4 regions of the Virgibacillus tibetensis genome follow, and region 4 is predicted to be linked to each of the others. Evidence: riboswitches for the same ligand, from Rfam matches in the RefSeq annotation. Region 4 holds a riboswitch; each other region holds the start of a gene.
The links. Region 4 has a riboswitch for cyclic di-GMP ahead of QGM71_RS00325 (prepilin-type N-terminal cleavage/methylation domain-containing protein). Riboswitches for the same ligand answer to the same signal wherever they lie in the genome.
Positions count from the first base shown of each region.

Region 1: it holds a riboswitch for cyclic di-GMP, as region 4 does, so the genes downstream of both, QGM71_RS14530 (GGDEF domain-containing protein) here and QGM71_RS00325 (prepilin-type N-terminal cleavage/methylation domain-containing protein) in region 4, are expected to answer to the same signal.
Region 2: it holds a riboswitch for cyclic di-GMP, as region 4 does, so the genes downstream of both, motA (flagellar motor stator protein MotA) here and QGM71_RS00325 (prepilin-type N-terminal cleavage/methylation domain-containing protein) in region 4, are expected to answer to the same signal.
Region 3: it holds a riboswitch for cyclic di-GMP, as region 4 does, so the genes downstream of both, QGM71_RS07755 (GGDEF domain-containing protein) here and QGM71_RS00325 (prepilin-type N-terminal cleavage/methylation domain-containing protein) in region 4, are expected to answer to the same signal.

Region 1 covers NZ_JARZFX010000008.1:2,515-7,054, forward strand. The annotation lists gene QGM71_RS14515 (LysR family transcriptional regulator) at 1-817, opposite strand, end outside; gene QGM71_RS14520 (LysE family transporter) at 940-1,518, shown strand; gene QGM71_RS14525 (nucleoside transporter C-terminal domain-containing protein) at 1,712-1,891, opposite strand; cyclic di-GMP riboswitch class I at 2,024-2,107, shown strand; gene QGM71_RS14530 (GGDEF domain-containing protein) at 2,125-2,964, shown strand; gene QGM71_RS14535 (S66 family peptidase) at 3,436-4,467, shown strand.
Region 2 covers NZ_JARZFX010000002.1:61,761-66,300, forward strand. The annotation lists gene QGM71_RS05220 (chemotaxis protein CheA) at 1-470, opposite strand, end outside; gene motB (flagellar motor protein MotB) at 610-1,407, opposite strand; gene motA (flagellar motor stator protein MotA) at 1,397-2,182, opposite strand; cyclic di-GMP riboswitch class I at 2,274-2,359, opposite strand; gene QGM71_RS05235 (methyl-accepting chemotaxis protein) at 2,847-4,540, shown strand, end outside.
Region 3 covers NZ_JARZFX010000002.1:632,694-637,233, reverse strand. The annotation lists gene QGM71_RS07765 (O-antigen polymerase) at 1-1,224, shown strand, start outside; gene QGM71_RS07760 (hypothetical protein) at 1,205-1,438, opposite strand; cyclic di-GMP riboswitch class I at 1,659-1,746, shown strand; gene QGM71_RS07755 (GGDEF domain-containing protein) at 1,829-2,809, shown strand; gene QGM71_RS07750 (LacI family DNA-binding transcriptional regulator) at 3,508-4,540, shown strand, end outside.
Region 4 covers NZ_JARZFX010000001.1:61,471-66,010, reverse strand. The annotation lists gene pilM (type IV pilus biogenesis protein PilM) at 1-320, opposite strand, end outside; gene QGM71_RS00330 (prepilin peptidase) at 333-1,088, opposite strand; gene QGM71_RS00325 (prepilin-type N-terminal cleavage/methylation domain-containing protein) at 1,184-1,537, opposite strand; cyclic di-GMP riboswitch class II at 1,568-1,651, opposite strand; gene QGM71_RS00320 (type II secretion system F family protein) at 1,698-2,894, opposite strand; gene QGM71_RS00315 (type IV pilus twitching motility protein PilT) at 2,898-3,938, opposite strand; gene QGM71_RS00310 (GspE/PulE family protein) at 3,950-4,540, opposite strand, start outside.

The DNA.
Region 1 (4,540 bases), on a different contig from region 4:
ACTTTTTCTTTTTTATAAGCATATGGGAATAAATTGGCTCGAATGTTTCATTATGATTTATTATTTTTAGTTTTCCGCTATTTACTTCTTCTTTGACTGTAATGTAAGGTAAAACAGAAAATCCAAGTCCACTCATAACAATCTTTTTGATTGCATCAATACTCCATAACTCCATTGTTTGAAAGCTGTAAATATCATGCTTTAAGAGGTATCTTTCAAACATTTTCCGATAACTGCAACCTTCTTCATTTGTGATGAAAAAATGGGTGTTATCTTTTTTATATTCGTCAAAGTGGTCCAGATCATCATTACTACTCACAAGGACAATCTTCTCCTCTAATAGTGAGTAATGTAAGCATTTTTCGGCTTTTATTTCTGGATAAACCATGAATGCAACATCTACTTTCCCACTTATTAAGTCAGTTTGGTTTTGCCCACATGTACCGTTGGTTAGTATTAATTTGACGTTAGGAAATTTCATGGAATATTCCTTTATTATTGGACCTAACCTAGAGATTGTCAAAGACTCTGGTGCAGCCACTTTCAGTACACCTTTGACTTCGTGGGTGCTCCGCATGTTCTTAATCTGTTCGTGAGTAGACAGTAAATCCTCTGCTAAAGGTATTAACTCTCTACCTAAATGAGTAAGCTGCAAATTTCTATTTACATACGTAAAAAGTTCCCCACCAATTTCACGTTCAAGTGCCTGGATATGAGAGGTTAAAGTAGATTGAGTATAACCCAATTTAGAGGCAGATCCTGTATAACTTTCTACTTCTACAATGGTCATAAATGTTATAAGATGTCTAATTTCCATATCATATCTCACCTTCGTTTTTTTAATGTATCGAAAAAAATGATAATGCTTTTTTAAATTTCAATTTTATTTATCATACAATGAAAGCTATCCATAGTAAATTAGCAAATGAAGGTGAATTTATGAGTATAGTAGCGTTTCTTTCTTATGTGATGGTTACATCAATTACTCCTGGTCCAAGTAACATTTTGATGATGAATGAAGCACGTAAATATGGTTTTGTGGGATCTTGGAAGTTTAGTAGCGGAATCTTAGCGGGATTTGCCGTGCTTGGAACAATCAGTGGAGTAGCTACAACAGGATTATACAATTGGATTCCTGTAGTAGAGCCATATTTTAAAATAGCTGGTGCAGTATATCTACTCTATTTGGCTTGGCAGGTGGGTCTACCAAAAAGTTCCAAAGATAATTTTAGTGACGTGAAATCTTCTTTTTTATCAGGTTTTATCATTCAAATCATAAATGTCAAAAGCATTTTGTTCTTGTTAACTGTGATGAGTGCTTTCATACTGCCGTTCAATAATTCTATTAAATCCATTGTTTTTTATTTAACATTAGCAATTTTCCTAGGTTGGTTAGCATTACTTCTGTGGTCAGGGTTTGGCTCGCTATTTAAAAAAGTTTTTGCGAAGCATGATAGGGCATTTCGGTTAATTATGTGCTTGTTATTGATTTATTCTGCGGTTACTATTTTTTTGTAAAAATCCAATAGCTTAACAATCATTCTTCTTCAACTTCTTAAAAATTGAAAAAGGGCTTCTATGAAAAAACGGAAATTTTAATAATTTATAAAGAAAAACTATCCTTATCCAATAGAATGGAATAAGGATAGTTTAAAAGGTTTTTAAGAGAGTTAACCTTACTGAACTCAGTCTAGTATATACGTTGTTCTTTTTAGATAAACATATTTACAAAAATAGCTGTAATAAATCTTGCCATAGTACCAGCGATAATGGCTTTGAAACTCAGAGATGAAATTTGTTTTTTCTTTGATGGTGCTATGGAACCAAGACCTACAATTAATTGTCCAATAGAAGATAGGTTCGCGAAGGCCGTATGTGCGAAAACGCACACAACTTCAAACTCTTACCTAAAGCTAACGGTTAGTTCAATAAGAGACAATGGATACAGAGGGAAATTAGATTATTTAGCAAAACCTTGGAAACATCGCATCTAATTGTTGTATACTTATCTACTTAGCAACTCTTTTGAAAAAGGCAAAATTATCGAAAGGTAATGACGCAAAATCACAGGTCTAAAGCATTAAGCAATGATGGCTGGATTACCGAAAGGAGAAACGAAAGCAATTGAAAAGAAAAGGTTTATACTACTTAATAATTATTTTATTTACGTTTTCCCCTGTTGTTATGGACACGATTTTATCTAATGAAGCGAATAGACATTTTCCAAGGACTTGGACGCTCTTTCTAATTCCGACTATCCTGATAGCTTATATGTATCCGAAATGGAAAGTAATTGTAGGAGCTAGCATCTTTTACACTGCTTTGAAGTTCACAACGGAGGTCGCTCAGAAAACTAGCACTGAGACATATGTGATGATAGAACTTACCACTGGTTCAGTTATTAATTGGTCCGTCGTTCTGTCTGTTGGATATTTCATGAATAAATCTTCCAAATTGTTAAATAAAGTAGAAGAATTAACGATTACAGATGCATTAACTGGAATTTATAATCGAAGGTATTTTGATTTTATTATGGAAAAGACAATTCCTTTTAGTAAAAAGAATAACACCCCTTTGATTTTTATGCTGTTAGATATAGACCATTTCAAGAAAGTTAACGATAATTTTGGTCATCAATGTGGTGATGAAGCACTTAAGCATATTTCAGATATTATTGGAAGCAATGTAAGAGACACAGATGCTTTTGTACGTTTTGGAGGCGAAGAATTTGCAGTTATTATGCCAAATACCGATGTTGATGAAGGACTAATAATAGCGGAACTTATACGTGAGGCTATAGAAAAATCGGGTTTCACTTATAACAATGAACGTATATATTTTACAATCAGCATTGGAGTATCTTCTTACAATGGAGAGGAAATAGAAGAATTTATCGAAAAGACCGACACCGCGTTATATAAAGCAAAAGAAAACGGTAGAAATCAGATAGCAATTTTTAATTGATAGGGCTTGGAACTAATAATTTTTATATTAAATAGTGGAGGTTTATATTTTAAAGTAAATCTCTACTTTTGTACTAACAGTATGGAAGTAACTGAATTACAAGATGATGGTGATCATAACTTTTTTGATTTTTACGACTTAGACAATAATAAATTGCAAGTTTGCTTTTGGAAGTATGTGAAACAACAAAGCACCTTTTATTAGTTACTTCAACTATATGATGCCAGAGGTAAATGATTGAGATCAAATCGGCTATAAGAGTTGAAACAAATAAGATTATAAATGATGGTCTTTTTCTTTTTTTAATTTCAGAAATTTGCAATTATAATTTTGGGCATTATGTTATTATTTGATTATAGATACTTAACTAAATCACAGCATTTATTCATGAAATACAGTAGGTAATTTGATGTTTTATAGAAATTATAATCCATACTTAAATAATCGAGTTATATAAGAGAGGGAGTTAATATGTTAATTAAGCCAAAAAAATTGCAGGCAGGAGATCGTGTTGCAACAGTAAGTCCTTCTTGGGGAGGAGCAGGAGAACCAGACCTTAGATGGAGGTATGAACAAGGTGTAAAAAGAATAGAGGGGATTTTTAGACTGGAAGTTACCCCTATGCCTAATAGTTTGAAAGGGGGAGACTATCTTTATAAAAATCCACAAGCTCGTGCTGAAGATTTGATGATGGCATTTAAGGATGAAAGTATAAAAGGAATCATTGCAAATATTGGTGGAGACGATAGCATTCGCTTACTTCCCTATATTGATTTTGACATTATACGTGAAAATCCGAAAGTTTTTATGGGGTACTCTGATGTGACCATTTCACATTTATTTTGTCATAAAGCTGGAATTTCTTCTTTTTATGGTCCAGCAATCTTAACCGATTTTGCTGAAAACGTGGAGATGGATCCATATACGATTGATATGGTGAATCGAACGCTCTTTTCTAATGAGACTATTGGTGAAATTCAACCAGCTAATGAATGGACAAGTGAGCGTTTAGAATGGGTAGAAGAGAATAAGAACATTCGACGGACGATGCGGAAAAATTCAGGTTACGAGGTACTTCAGGGATCAGGTGTAACACGGGGACATTTGATTGGTGGTTGTATTGAAGTACTAGAGTTTGCAAAAGGAACAGAACTTTGGCCTGAGAAAATATTTTGGGAGAACAGCATAATTTTCTTTGAAACATCGGAAGAAAAACCAGATCCAAATCTTATTATGTATTGGCTACGAAATTATGCTGTGCAAGGCATTCTACAAAAAGCAAATGGAATCATTTTTGGTAAACCACAAGATGAGAAGTATTACGATGAATATAAAGAAGAAATTCAAAAAGTAATGAAGGAATTTAATTTGGAGGATTTGCCGATTCTTTATAACTTGAATTTTGGCCATACCGAACCGAAATCTATATTATCATATGGTGCAATGGCTGAAATTAATTGTGAAAAGAAGACTTTCAAGATTCTAGAAAGTGGAGTTGAATAAATTTCGAAAAGGAAAATGGATAAATGCTTATTACATGATATGGTGGAATAATTGAAGATAAAATACATATCAA
Region 2 (4,540 bases), on a different contig from region 4:
GAGATAACAGTCAATTGGTACTCATCCAACGCTATAGGAGCAACACCCTTTTTTTCTGTTGGTGTCACCACAGTTTCACTTGTAGAGACAGATCCCTTTTCGATCTGTTCCAATCGATGAATTAATTCTGATACATCCTTCTTTCCATCCTTGCCTTCACTGATTTCATTCACCATTTCTTCCATATATTCAATCGCTAAAAATACAATATCGATTAACTCGGTTGAAACTGCCAATTCATTATTACGTATTTTGTCCAGGACATTTTCCATTTGATGTGTCAGAGAAGCGATATCTTCAAATCCCATCGTTGCGGCCATCCCTTTAAGTGTATGTGCCGATCGGAATATTTCATTTACAATTGCTAGTTCACCCGGCTGTTTCTCCAGTTTAAGAAGATGATCGTTTACAGCCTGTAAATGCTCCCTGCTTTCATCCAAAAACACGTCAATATATTGATTCATTTCCATTCAATTCTTCCTCTCCGACCTAAATCAATCCTATACTTTCAAACACACATTCGTATGTATTGCCTGCCCATACCCTAACAACATAGTGCACCCCCTATAATGGCAGGGGAGGCCTCACCAACTCTTTATTTTCTCGGGCTTAATCATCCTTCTCGCCATCTACATTAATTTCGTAATTAGGCAGGATGAGCACTTCCACTCTTCTGTTCTTTGCTCGATTTTCTTCCGTTGTGTTCGGTACAATAGGGTGATTTTCTCCATATCCTTTTGCACTGAAACGGTCTGCAACCAGTTTTTCATTTTCTAAAATCAGATGCATAAAGTTCACTGCCCGAATGACACTCAACTCCCAGTTGGAAGCAAAATCTGCATTACTCATTGGCCGGTCATCCGCGTGTCCGCTGATCACAATTTGATGTGGCGGGTCAGTATACAGGAAATTAGAAACTTCCTTAGCGATTTTCTGTCCCTCGCTTTTTACTTCGGCACTACCAGAATCAAATGTTATATCATTAACAATTGTTATTAATAGCCCTTCATCCAATAATTCTGTTCCTAATACATCCGTCAATTCATTCGTTGCAATATAGTTATTTATTCTGTCCCGCAGCTCCTGAAGGTGGAGTAATTCCCGTGCTTCATTCTCTTCTTTTTCTTTTTCTACTTCCGTTTCTTCATCTTTTTCTTCCTCTTCTTCTGTATCCTGATTGGTACTTTCCGGAATTTCAATAGGATCGCTGCTTTCATCTAATATACTTGATCCTGAACCAAATTCACTTTGAAAAATAAGGGATAGCTCCTTATACTTCTGTGCGTCCAAATCACTCATTGCGAATAACACAATAAACAAAGCCAGTAACAGAGTTAGTAAGTCTGCATAAGGAATCAACCAGGACTCATCAATGTGACTATCATCCTGCTTTCTTTTACGACGCATCCCGATCCTCCTTCATCTCGTTTAACTCTTTTGTCGTCAGGTAAGAGCCTAATTTATCCCGAACGACCATCGCAGAGTCACCAGTTGTAATGGACAGAACCCCTTCAATCATAATTTCTTTAATTTGTATTTCTTTCTTTGATTTCTGCCTCAACTTGTTAGCGAACGGATGCCATAACATATACCCAGAGAAGATACCTAATAACGTAGCAATAAACGCAGCCGATATCGCAGACCCTAAGATTGCCATGTCCTCCATATTTCCGAGTGCGGCGATCAGCCCAATAACAGCTCCCAGAACACCCAGTGTTGGTGCATAGGTTCCTGCTTGGGTAAATACGGCTGCACCTTCCTGATGACGTCTATCCATTGCGTCCACTTTTTCCAGCATGACCTCTCGTATGAACTCAGGTGTTTGCCCATCAATCGTCAGCTGTAATCCTGATTCTAAGAACGGGTCCTCAATCTCATTCATCTGTTTTTCCAATGAAAGAATCCCCTCTTTACGTGTCTGCTCTGCCAGCTGTGTAAAAAGATCAATCAAATCCTTAATTGCTGTATACTTTTTTTCTGTAAAAATAATTTTGAATAGCGCTGGTATTTTCTTAATTGTACTAATAGGAAATGCGATTAAAACGGAAGCAATCGTTCCCAGGAAAATAATTAATATCGCACCGGGATTAACTATTGCGACCATTTCCACACCCTTCAAAGTCATTCCGACCCCTATAGCAACCAAGCCTAATATAATACCAATATACGATGTCTTGTCCATCTTGCAACCCCCATAATTAAATGATTAATCCTACTAAAAAAGACTATTTCAACTTAGAAACAGCCAAAAAGATTCTTATATAAAAATCTACAGTGGTAACCAAGGCGATCCTAGTCAGACGACCGTAGACCCTTCGTTTTGCGTCCCACCCTTTCAGATGGTTTGCCTTTTTCTATTTGGATTAAGTTAAAAAGAAATAGATATAAACTACTACTCTATTTATCGGTTATTTTTTAGATTTATGAAGGACTAATTCAAAAAAATTTAATCGAAACTTTGGCTAAAATGTGTAAATTTTATTCCAATACTTAATTTTGTATTATTTATTCTATGTTTTTAAAAATACAGTCAAAGAGGAGCGTAATTTATAACACAGAAACTGAAGTCCATTCACTGTTACAATCCTATGTACTCTTTCTGTAACCGGTAATAAACGATAATTTAACAATAGGATTAATAATACGGAAAGATTCAAATTTAACAATACAGCAACTAAAAATAAACGGTCACCACAACGTGATCGTTTTTGGTTAACTAAAAATAGGATAAATGAACTATTCGACACTTCACTTTTTTACAACTCTGACGATAATATAAATAGAGTGATAGTTTGTAATTTTAAGTAAATGATTTAAGTCAACTATATAAGGAAAGAAGGGTATTAATGAAAAGTAAAATGTCTACTTCCACCAACAAATCACAAGCTCCACGGCGGTCAAGCAAACTGCAAAATCAAATTCTCATTCCTTTTCTGACATTGATCATCATTGCGGGTGCCATTATTGCTATTACCAATTACACCATCAGTAAGAGCACACTTATCAATGAAAAGGCAAATAGCATCGAGATGCAGATGGAGAGTTTAAATAATACATTCGATACTTTTTTTACGAATAAAGCAAATGTACTAAATCGTTTCTCACAAAGTGACATTATTTTAGATTTTGATAGAGATGAAGACTATAACGAACTGATGGACTACTTCGGTGCTACAGTCAATGCAGATGAGGACATTATCAATGTTTATACAGTTGACAGTACAGACGGGCATACAACCATCTACCCTGATGCAGATTTAGGCGATTTTGACGGGACTACCAGGGGTTGGTACACAGAAGCGATAGAAGCTGACGGCGGAGTAGTCTGGACAGAACCATATGTAGATATTGCAACAGGAAACATGGTAATTACAGCAACACAGGCTATTTACTCTGCGAATGGCACGCTAATTGGAGCGAATGGTGCCGATATTCTCGTTGATACATTATTGGACATTACGAATAAAATGAGTTCGAGTGAAACAGGCTATACGATGATTATCAGTCCAGACGGGAATTATGTTTCCCATCCTGATGAAGAGCTGCTCGGTGAAAGTGCAGTAGAGGAAGTTTTTTATGAAAAGGTTCAGTCAAGTGGAGAAAACGGTGTAATTGAATACACAGAGTCTGACGAGAAGAAAATACTTGGCTACGCTACAAATGGGATTACCGGTTGGGTACTGGCTGAGACTGTATATGAAAGCGAGTTTCAAAGTATTGCTACACAAACCCTCTTGCCCATCTTAGTAACACTTGGAATAATTATCGTTCTGGCTGTTATTATTGCGTTTTTTATCACAAGAAGAATTACTAAGCCAATTAAAGTACTGCAGGACACGATGCAGGAAGTTGAGAACGGCAATCTATTAGCGATGGCCAATATCAACTCGACAAACGAGATTGGACAGCTGTCCAGCAGCTTTGACAAAATGCTCCAGCAAATCCAGCAGATGATGGTAAAAATAAAAGGCGTTTCGTTCCATGTTTCAGAAGCATCCCAGACACTAGTTGCCAGTGCAGAAGAGAATACTGCATCATCCAATGAAGTAGCAACTACCATGGAGCAAATAGCTAGTGGTGCAGGCGATCAATCCGAATTGATGGAGAAAAATGCTGTAGCAGTCGAACATTTATCAACCTATATTAGGCAGGTAGAAGACTATAATACGAGAATTTTTGAAGAATCAAAGGTAATGAATGAGTTTTCGGAAAAAGGGACAGAGACAGTAATAGGTCTTCGAAAACAGTCCGAGGACACTGGCGAAATGACAAGTCGAGTTGTAGAAGCTATCCAATCCCTGGACGATAAATCAACAAACATAAATGAAATCGTAACGAAAATTGCCGATATTGCGAGCCAAACCAATCTGCTGGCATTAAATGCAGCCATCGAAGCGGCACGAGCCGGAGAAAATGGACGAGGTTTCGCCGTAGTAGCTGATGAGGTCAGAAAGCTTGCTGAGCAATCGGAAAATGCGTTGGGTGACATCTCTGTGTTAATAGAAGAAATGCAGAAAGATACAAAGCAATCCGTAACATT
Region 3 (4,540 bases), on a different contig from region 4:
TTTTCAGCAACGTTTTTCTTTATACTATTTTATTTAATGTTGTTTTTTGTGCAGCCCATATACAACCTTTTGATAGAGTATCACTATTATCAATACAGTTTTGAATCATTGAAAACTTTAACATTAATGTCAGTATTAGGGATTTTACTTTTTTGCATAGGTAATTGTGTCTTAGTCGGAAAGGAAATCAAACTAAAAAAAATATACTTAGAAAAAGTAGCAGTTCGAAAAGTTATTATTTTAATAGGGGTTGTTACATTTGTAAGTGTTATTTTTTGTTTTATAGATGCTGGAACACTAAATATAATGAATTTAAGTCGTTTAGAACTTAAAAACCCCAGCATTTTTCGGCTACTGGCTACTTATGGTTTTTATATGACATCAATTTTGTTTTTCTTAGTATTCTTTACTGTAAAAGCAAGGCAACATTCTAACGTTCTAAAGTGGATATTAATTTTCATTTTGTTGGAAACCCTAATATTTATGCTCTTTAGAACGAGGTCATTGCTAGTTGTTCATTCAGCTTCGGTTTTAGTTGGATATTACTATAGTGGATTATATGGATACAATAAATATAAAAATTACTTGTCACCTAAAATCATTACTTTATTTTTAGGTGTCTTAGTTTTCCTTCTTGCGATAACTTCAAGGTTTTTTCGAGGTTTTTTACAACCTGGCCAAAACATTGAAAGTTTCGACTTTGATTTAAAGTTATTTTTAGAATCATCTATAATGTCTGGAGATATAGGTTATTCGACAAGAGTTTTGGATGTAATTAATTACGTTCCTTTATATAACGACTTTTTAAATGGTCAATCTTACTATAGGTTATTATTTTCTGTTATCCCAAGATCAATATGGAGGGATAAACCTGAAAACACACAACAAATTGTGGCTAGTTGGTTAGAACCTGATATAGAAGGGATGTCCGTACCTCCAGGTATAATAGGAGATGCTTATATTAACTTTGGTTTAGTTGGCTTAGTAATCCTGATTTTGTTTGGATTTTTCTTCGCTATCTTGGACAAAAAACTATCAATTAAGCATTTTATGTTGTGGGCAGTAAGTGCAACTTGGATATTCCATCTTGTAAGAGGTGGTTTCACAAACCCATTAATAATATTTGCTATGTTGTTTATTGTAATAAACTTTATAAACTATAAATTCTTCAATAATAGTACAGTTCGAAACAAAAAGAATTTATTCAAAAAGAAGTTTGTTTAATATTAAACTGCGAGGAAATGGGGAACTTCTCCGTATAGTAATCTACCTTTTTCGGACCAACATAATGGCGTACTAACTCCTCATCGGACAGTTGTTCGTTTGGAGAAAAGGCCTGGAAAGTAGATTCCAGCTGAACAACATCCTGCGCTTTTTTATGTACTACTTGCTGTTGCGTATTACTTTCCTTTGCTACGTTAGATTCTAGTTTCCGCATAAATGACAGAATCTAGCCCCTTCACCTTGTTTTGTTCCACAGTTTGTACAATACAAAAGATCACCCCCATGTTTTGTGTTTGTTGGTACTATTTTACTATCGCATGATTTTTGGAGGGTGGGCCATGGTACAGGCATCGCAGTCCACAATGCTTTCAGACTCACACCATATGCAATCTCGAAATTTTTAAAAATTAGTAATAAATGATATAATAGACCTACCGAATTAAGGGCAAACCAGTACGAAAGTCTGGGACGCAAAACCATAGGCCTAACGTTCATTTGAACTAAGGTAGCTAGGATGCCGGTTGTATAGGGACTTACTCTAGGCTTTTTCGGTTAAACAAGTCTTTTTTTGTTGTTTATACTTTTTGGGGTAGGTGGGTCTCTTATGAGTATTAATGAAAGAAATGCTATGGGGATATTTTCGGTAGTGCAAAGTATTCTTTATTTTCTTGTGGTGATTTATTTTTGGGGTAGTTCTCATGCCTGGTGGCTAACTTTTCTATTTCTTGTAATTATGATATTACCTGCTATTCTAGTAAAACTTCCTAATAATCTTCTTTTGATTTTAGTTATTAGTGTTATTCATTTAAGCGTTATCTTTCTTATCATCGCTCATTCTGGTCATACAGAAAGCCCTTTCTATCCTATGTACTATTTACCAATTATTACTACGTTCGCTACAAGTGTGAAAAGATTTAAAAAGCGTAGTATCATGTTGATATCAATATTAGCTTCTGTATTTACATTTTTGCATGTTGCATTTACAAAGGATCCAGAACTATTAGTTTGGTTGCAAGGTTGTGTTAACTCCGTTAGTTACTTTGTACTAGGGTTTGGGGTTTTATTTTATCAAATGCAACTTAGAAAAACTATCAGTGAATCAAAAACAGATTACCTAACTGGTTTGTACAATAAACAATCCGGAGAAAAACTTCTGCTAGAGGAAATAAAGAAAGCAAAGGCTATTGATTATTCAGTAACAGTTGCATTTTGTGATCTAGATAATTTTAAAAGTATAAACGATACATATGGTCACTTATTAGGTGATAGTATGTTAAAGCAAGCTGCATCTATTATAAGAGAGAGCGTACCAGGTGATGCTTCGGTTGTTCGATGGGGTGGAGAAGAATTCCTCTTAGTATTAAGAAAAGTAGAAAAGCAAGAGGGGATCAAGGTTATGGAAAGAATTCGCAAAAATATAGAATCGCATCAGTTTTCATATCATGGTAAAACGATCGCTTTAACGATAAGTGGGGGGATTGTGGAGGTGGAGGATTACGATCATAACATCCTCAATGTACTAGATGAAGCTGACAAACGTCTGTATATTGCAAAAAACACAGGGAAAAATAGAATTATATCCTAAGCTTATACTATGTACTTCGTCGAGTCCCAGTGGAGTGTCAAGTCCCCACCGCTTTAAAGCTTTATAGTGCAGACGTGAGTGAGGCGGATTTTTTTAATAGACTTATAGTAACTGTTGGATAATTTGCGTTCTATGTGAAAACCAAAGTGGTATTAGTCCCCATAATTTTACAATTTTTTCTTTGAAGGGGAATATCCATTTTACTTTGCGTTAGTAATAAATGCATCCCCATTAATTTACCCATTTAATAACTCATTTTGGTAGAAAACCTTAGGGATCACAATGAATTTAAAGTATTAGATAGGGGTAAGCTCTCACCTATGAATAATGCTAGATTTTTTGATTCTAAAAATGTATTGCGCATTCCTGTTGATGATGTTAAGTATATTAATTATGGAATATGTATGAGTTTATTAATAGAAAAAGGTTATTTATAGTTATCGGGAAATAACTATGTAAGCTATTAGAATTGTTAGTATGGTTTTAAAAGTTTTTTTATTGTAAAATATATAATTAAAATCATTATAGATAAGATGTTAAGCCATGGGAGGCACTTTAAATTATAGAAAAAAGGTAAACCACTTAAAAATCTGATTATTAAGTATTGACTATTAATAATGAATAATATAATATGTTTTACAAAAGAAAGTCCATCTAAACGATTAAATCTAAACGATTAAATCAAAGGAGAGTATGAAATGAGTTCAGTGAAGAGAAAGGGGGAACGAGTAACCCTTAAAGAAGTAGCAAAACACGCTGGTGTTTCAACGGCTACAGTTTCTTATGTTATCAATAATACACGTTATGTTAGCGATAAGTTAAAATCCTCTGTTTTAAACGCTGTAGATGAACTAGGATACAGTCCCAATAATATTGCTAGAAGTTTACGTTCTAATCAAACATATACGATTGGATTAATAGTTTCTAATGTAGAAAATCCATTCTATACAGAAATTGCAAGAGCCATTGAAGAAAAAGCATATTCAGAAGGGTATAGTGTAATTATTTGTAATAGTGAGGATGACATTTTAAAGGAAACAAATTATTTAAAATTGCTACAATCTAAACGATTAGATGGAATTATTTTAGCTCCTGCTCCAGGGGAAAATGAACATTTATATTATGTTTTACAAGAGAATTCAATGCCTATTGTATTGCTTAACAGAAAGTTAGATGTTGAGGGTATACCTATAATAAAGATTAACAATAGACATAGCGCGGAAAGATGTGTTAACCATCTTATTGAAACTCATGGATATAGAGATATTGGTGCAGTAATTGGCTCGGTTGAAACGTTATTAAGTAAGGATAGGTATGATGGTTTCGTTCATGCATTGAATAGTTTTGGACTTCCGGTTCGGAATGAATGGATCATCCACGGAAATTCATCATTTGCAGGTGGTTATAAAGCATTAAAACATTTAATGGGAAAAGATAAGAGGCCAGAGGCAATTTTTATTGGAGGTTCATTAATGTATTTGGGCGTGTTAAGTGCGTTGAAGGAGTTGCATCTTAAATGTCCAGAAGATATTGCTCTTATTGGTTTTAGTGAGATGAGATTTAGTCACTTACTTGAACCACCATTATCTACTATTCATCAACCTGCTAAAAAGTTGGCGGAACTTAGTCTTGAAGTATTACTTCAACAAATTTCAGGTATTGAGCGAAAACAAAATGCTTTTGAACTAGAGACGGAGCTTATCATTAGAAATTCATGCGGATGTAATAAAA
Region 4 (4,540 bases):
CCAATCTGTGTTTTAATGTAGCCATCGGCTTCATCTTTGGATAAGGATACAGGGATTTTTAATTTCCTAATAACAACTGTATCGTCAGGAACACAGAAATAAAGTTTTTTTCGTTTCCACTTATATTTTTGAACAAGCTTGTTTAGAATTTCCAAAAGAATTGACCTGTTCTCAATCGTTCCATCCTTTATTACACCTGGCGGTAATACTACCTCACCATGTGTTACCACCCCATCTACCGAAGTATTCTTATGGTAGGTATAACGTAAAACTTTATTTGTAATTACAATGTTTACTCGTCCTTTATTAATAAGACCCATGCTGTCACCTGCTTATATTAGTAAATTAAAATACCAGATTAATAGAAAATCCCCGTAGAAATATGTAAGTAATGTTGCAACGACAATATATGGACCGAATGGAACAGGCTGCTTACGATCAATTACTTTAAATAGAAGTAATACTATACCAATTAGTGCTCCTATCATACAGGATAAGAAAAAAGCTAATAACAGCTTTTCCATTCCTAAAACAATACCCAGAATACCAAATAACTTCATATCACCTGCTCCCATTCCACCACGACTTACAAGAATGATTACCGCAATAATCAAGAGTCCTGTCAACGCTGCTGTTATTGATGACCACCAGGGATCTAATGGATTAATTACTCTTGCGGCTACTAATAATGGCAGGAAAAATAAAAGCACCTTATTTGGAATAAGCATATACATAATGTCTGAAACTAAAATAACCATGAGCATGGAAACAAGTAATAATGCTGTGAGTAATTCAAGATTCCAGCCTACTACAGAATAGCTTAAAGCAAACAGAAATCCTGTAAATAATTCAATCGCCGGATATATGTACGAAATATTCCCCTTACAATGGCGACATTTTGCTCCCTGGATGAGAAAAGACAGAAGGGGTATATTCTCATACCAAGTTAGTTGGTGCTTGCATTGTGGACAAATGGAACGATCATTAGCGAAGGCTATGTTTTTAGGCAGGCGCAACCCGACCACGTTGAAGAATGAACCGAAGATTAGGCCTAATAAGAAGAAAAGTATTATAAGTGAGATGTTCATTATTGTGGCTCCTTGTCTAGATCTATGAAACTATGTTATTGAAGAAAACGCCCTGCACATTATGTTGCAAGGGCGTTTAAATTTATTATTAAAACTTAATTTCCAGGTGTACGTCGATCTTCATATACAAATGATCCACCATTGTTTTCCACATAAACTATTTCTGTACCCGCAAATCCATCAGGGATAGAATCTAAAAATCCTTTCTCTTCTAATTCATTTAAAGTATATGTATCCTCTTGATTACCAGACACATAAGCCAATCTTGCTGCATTCTCAAACAAATCCATATTTGCTTCGTGAGCTTTACCTTCTGAATTACTAATTACTTTACCAATACTAGGTATAGCAATAGCCAAAATTATCCCCAAAATAGCAATTACTGCCAACAACTCAACCAACGTAAATCCTTTTTCCTTCTTCAAGATCATTTTCATGCGTTTTAACATAATTTCCCCGCCTCTCATAAACTATGTTTATTCTAAGTTAGTCGGTTGCACTACTTACTCCTGACCACCCAAGTGCCCACTTAAAGATAGTCATTCATCATATCCTACTTTATTCCTATTTAAATTATAACGTATTGCCAGACAAATATCTACAAAAATTCTACATATTTTCAAATAAAGAAAACATTGGAATAACTACCGCAGCAATGATGCTGCCAACGATCACCGTTAGAATAATAATCATAATTGGTTCTATTAATGTCTTAATTCTATTAGAGAGCTGCTCTACCTCTTCTTCATAGAATTCAGCAGCCTTCAACAGCATATGGTCTAAAGTCCCGGTTTTTTCACCGATTTGCATCATCTGTATTACCAACGCAGGAAAGGCCCAATGCCCCTTCATTGGTATTGTAATAGATTCCCCTTCCTCCAGCGACTTCCTGGATTGCAGTAAAACTTCTTGAATGACACGGTTTCCAACAACCTTTTCCGTAATCGCAACAGACTGTAAGATAGGTACAGAACTGTTTACTAATGTACTTAATGTTTGTGTCATACGAACTAGTGCCCCTTTATGAATAAGAACACCAAGAAATGGGAACTTCATTTTTATGCTATCTATTCTATAAACAAATGCTTCTTTCTGTAATAAGTACTTATAAATCATATAACCAAACAGTCCAACTATAAATAGAAGCCACCAGAAAGTACCAACCCAATTACTTAAATTCATAATAATTTGTGTATATGTCGGTATTTCCTCACCAAATGAGTTAAACATACCCACAAATTGTGGCACGATAAACACTAATAAAAACATACTGAGTAGTAAGGTTATAACTCCGACTACACTTGGATAAAGTAATGCGGAAACTACCTTTTGTTTATTTCGGTATTCCTTTTCGTAGTAATCAGCCATCTGATTCAGAATATCATCCAGCTTACCACTGGCCTCACCTGCGTTAATCATATTAACCAGCAGCGAAGGGAAAACCTTTGGATGACGCTCGGTAGCCTTTGATAGGGCTTGTCCCTGATCCAGCTGTTTATCAATATCTGTAAGGGCATTACGCAATGCATAGTTGTCGGTTTGCTGCGTCATTGTTTTTGTAGCATCAGAGATTGCTATCCCTGCATGAATCAATGTTGCATATTGCCTTAGAAATAGAACGAAGTCTTTATTTTTAACTTTTTTATTAAGGATAATATCTTTATTCCAGGGCTTTGTTTCATCAATATCAAAAATAATCAGCCCTTTTTTTTCAAGTTGCAACAATGCTGCCTTTTTTGAGTCTGCCTCTATTTTCCCTTTAATTTTTTGACCGGAAATTCGTTTCCCGCTGTATTGGTAATCCACTGGTTACGAACTCCCTTCCTGCATGAAAGGTGCAGCAGTTTCAAACTTGATTACATCTTCTTGAATCAATCGTTTTAGGTCCATTTCCATTGAATGCATTCCTTGATCCTTTGATGTTTGCAGCACGTTTTGGATTTGATGCAGCTTTTCATTACGAATTAGATTTTTAACGGCTGATGTATTAACAAGAACCTCTGTTGCTACGCGTCTTTCAAAATTGTCGTTCGTAATAAGCAGTCGTTGAGAGATAACTGCTTTTAAAATAGTAGATAACTGAATACGTATTTGTGCTTGCTGTTCTGCAGGAAATACATCAATAATCCGCTCGATCGTGGAAACTGCATCTGACGTATGAAGTGTTGCTAACACTAAATGGCCCGTCTCCGCAGCTGTGACTGCTGTTGCTATTGTTGCTAAATCACGCATTTCCCCAACTAAGATAACATCAGGATCTTGCCGCAAGCTTGCCCTGAGCCCATTCGCAAAACTATTCGTATCAAAACCGATTTCCCGCTGGTCAATAACCGATTGCTTATGGGCATGCATGTATTCAATTGGATCTTCTAATGTAATGATATGTTTCTGCATCGTCTGGTTCATATAATTAATCATTGAGGCTAGTGTCGTACTTTTTCCACTTCCTGTTGGCCCTGTAATAAGCACTAATCCCTGTGTATGTTGGACGATTTCCTTTGTTATCTTTGGTAAATGCAATGATTCTATTGTTGGGATTTCTGTTGGGATAATTCGAATCGCCAGTGATAGCTCGCCTCGTTGATAGAATATATTAATGCGGAATCTGGATACTCCAGCTATCCCATACGAGAAATCTAATTCCCGATTTTCACCCAGCTTTTCCCATAGTTCAGTTGAAATTATTTCCTTGACTATATGCTTTGTGTCAGATGGCTCTATTTTTGCCATATCTTGTTCAATTAAGTTTCCATTCACCCGGAATATAGGGGCTTTTCCGATTGTTAAATGTACATCAGATGCTTTACTGTGAAATGCTGCTATCAACCATTTGTCAAATTTCCTTCTCATAATGACACCCCCTACAATCTGATTGAAACTTGCATGATCTCTTCCATTGAAGTTAATCCAGCTTTTATCTTCGCTAACCCATCCTGAATCAGAAAAGCCATTCCTTGTTCTTTTGCATGCATCCGAATTTCTGAAATAGACTTATTATTCAGAAGCATGCTTTTTATCATGTCATCAACTACCAATACTTCCTGTACTGCAATTCTTCCTCGATAACCTTGCTGATGACAAACACTACATCCTTTTCCATAGTATACAAAGTCGACTTCTACTCCATTACTTTCAAATATCTCTTTTTCCATAGTCGTTGCTTCTCTCTCTGTAATACAGTCACGGCACAATTTCCTGACTAGTCGTTGTGCCACGATCCCAGACAACGACGATGCAACTAGGTATGGCTCAATCCCCATATCAATTAACCGGGGTATTGTATCAATTGCACTATTTGTATGTAATGTACTAAATACCAAGTGGCCGGTTAAGGATGCACGAATAGCAATTTCAGCAGTATCCTGATCACGGATTTCACCAACCATGATGATATTCGGGTCTTGCCTTAAAATAGATCGCAATCCATTTGCAAATGTAAGGCCAACTGCACT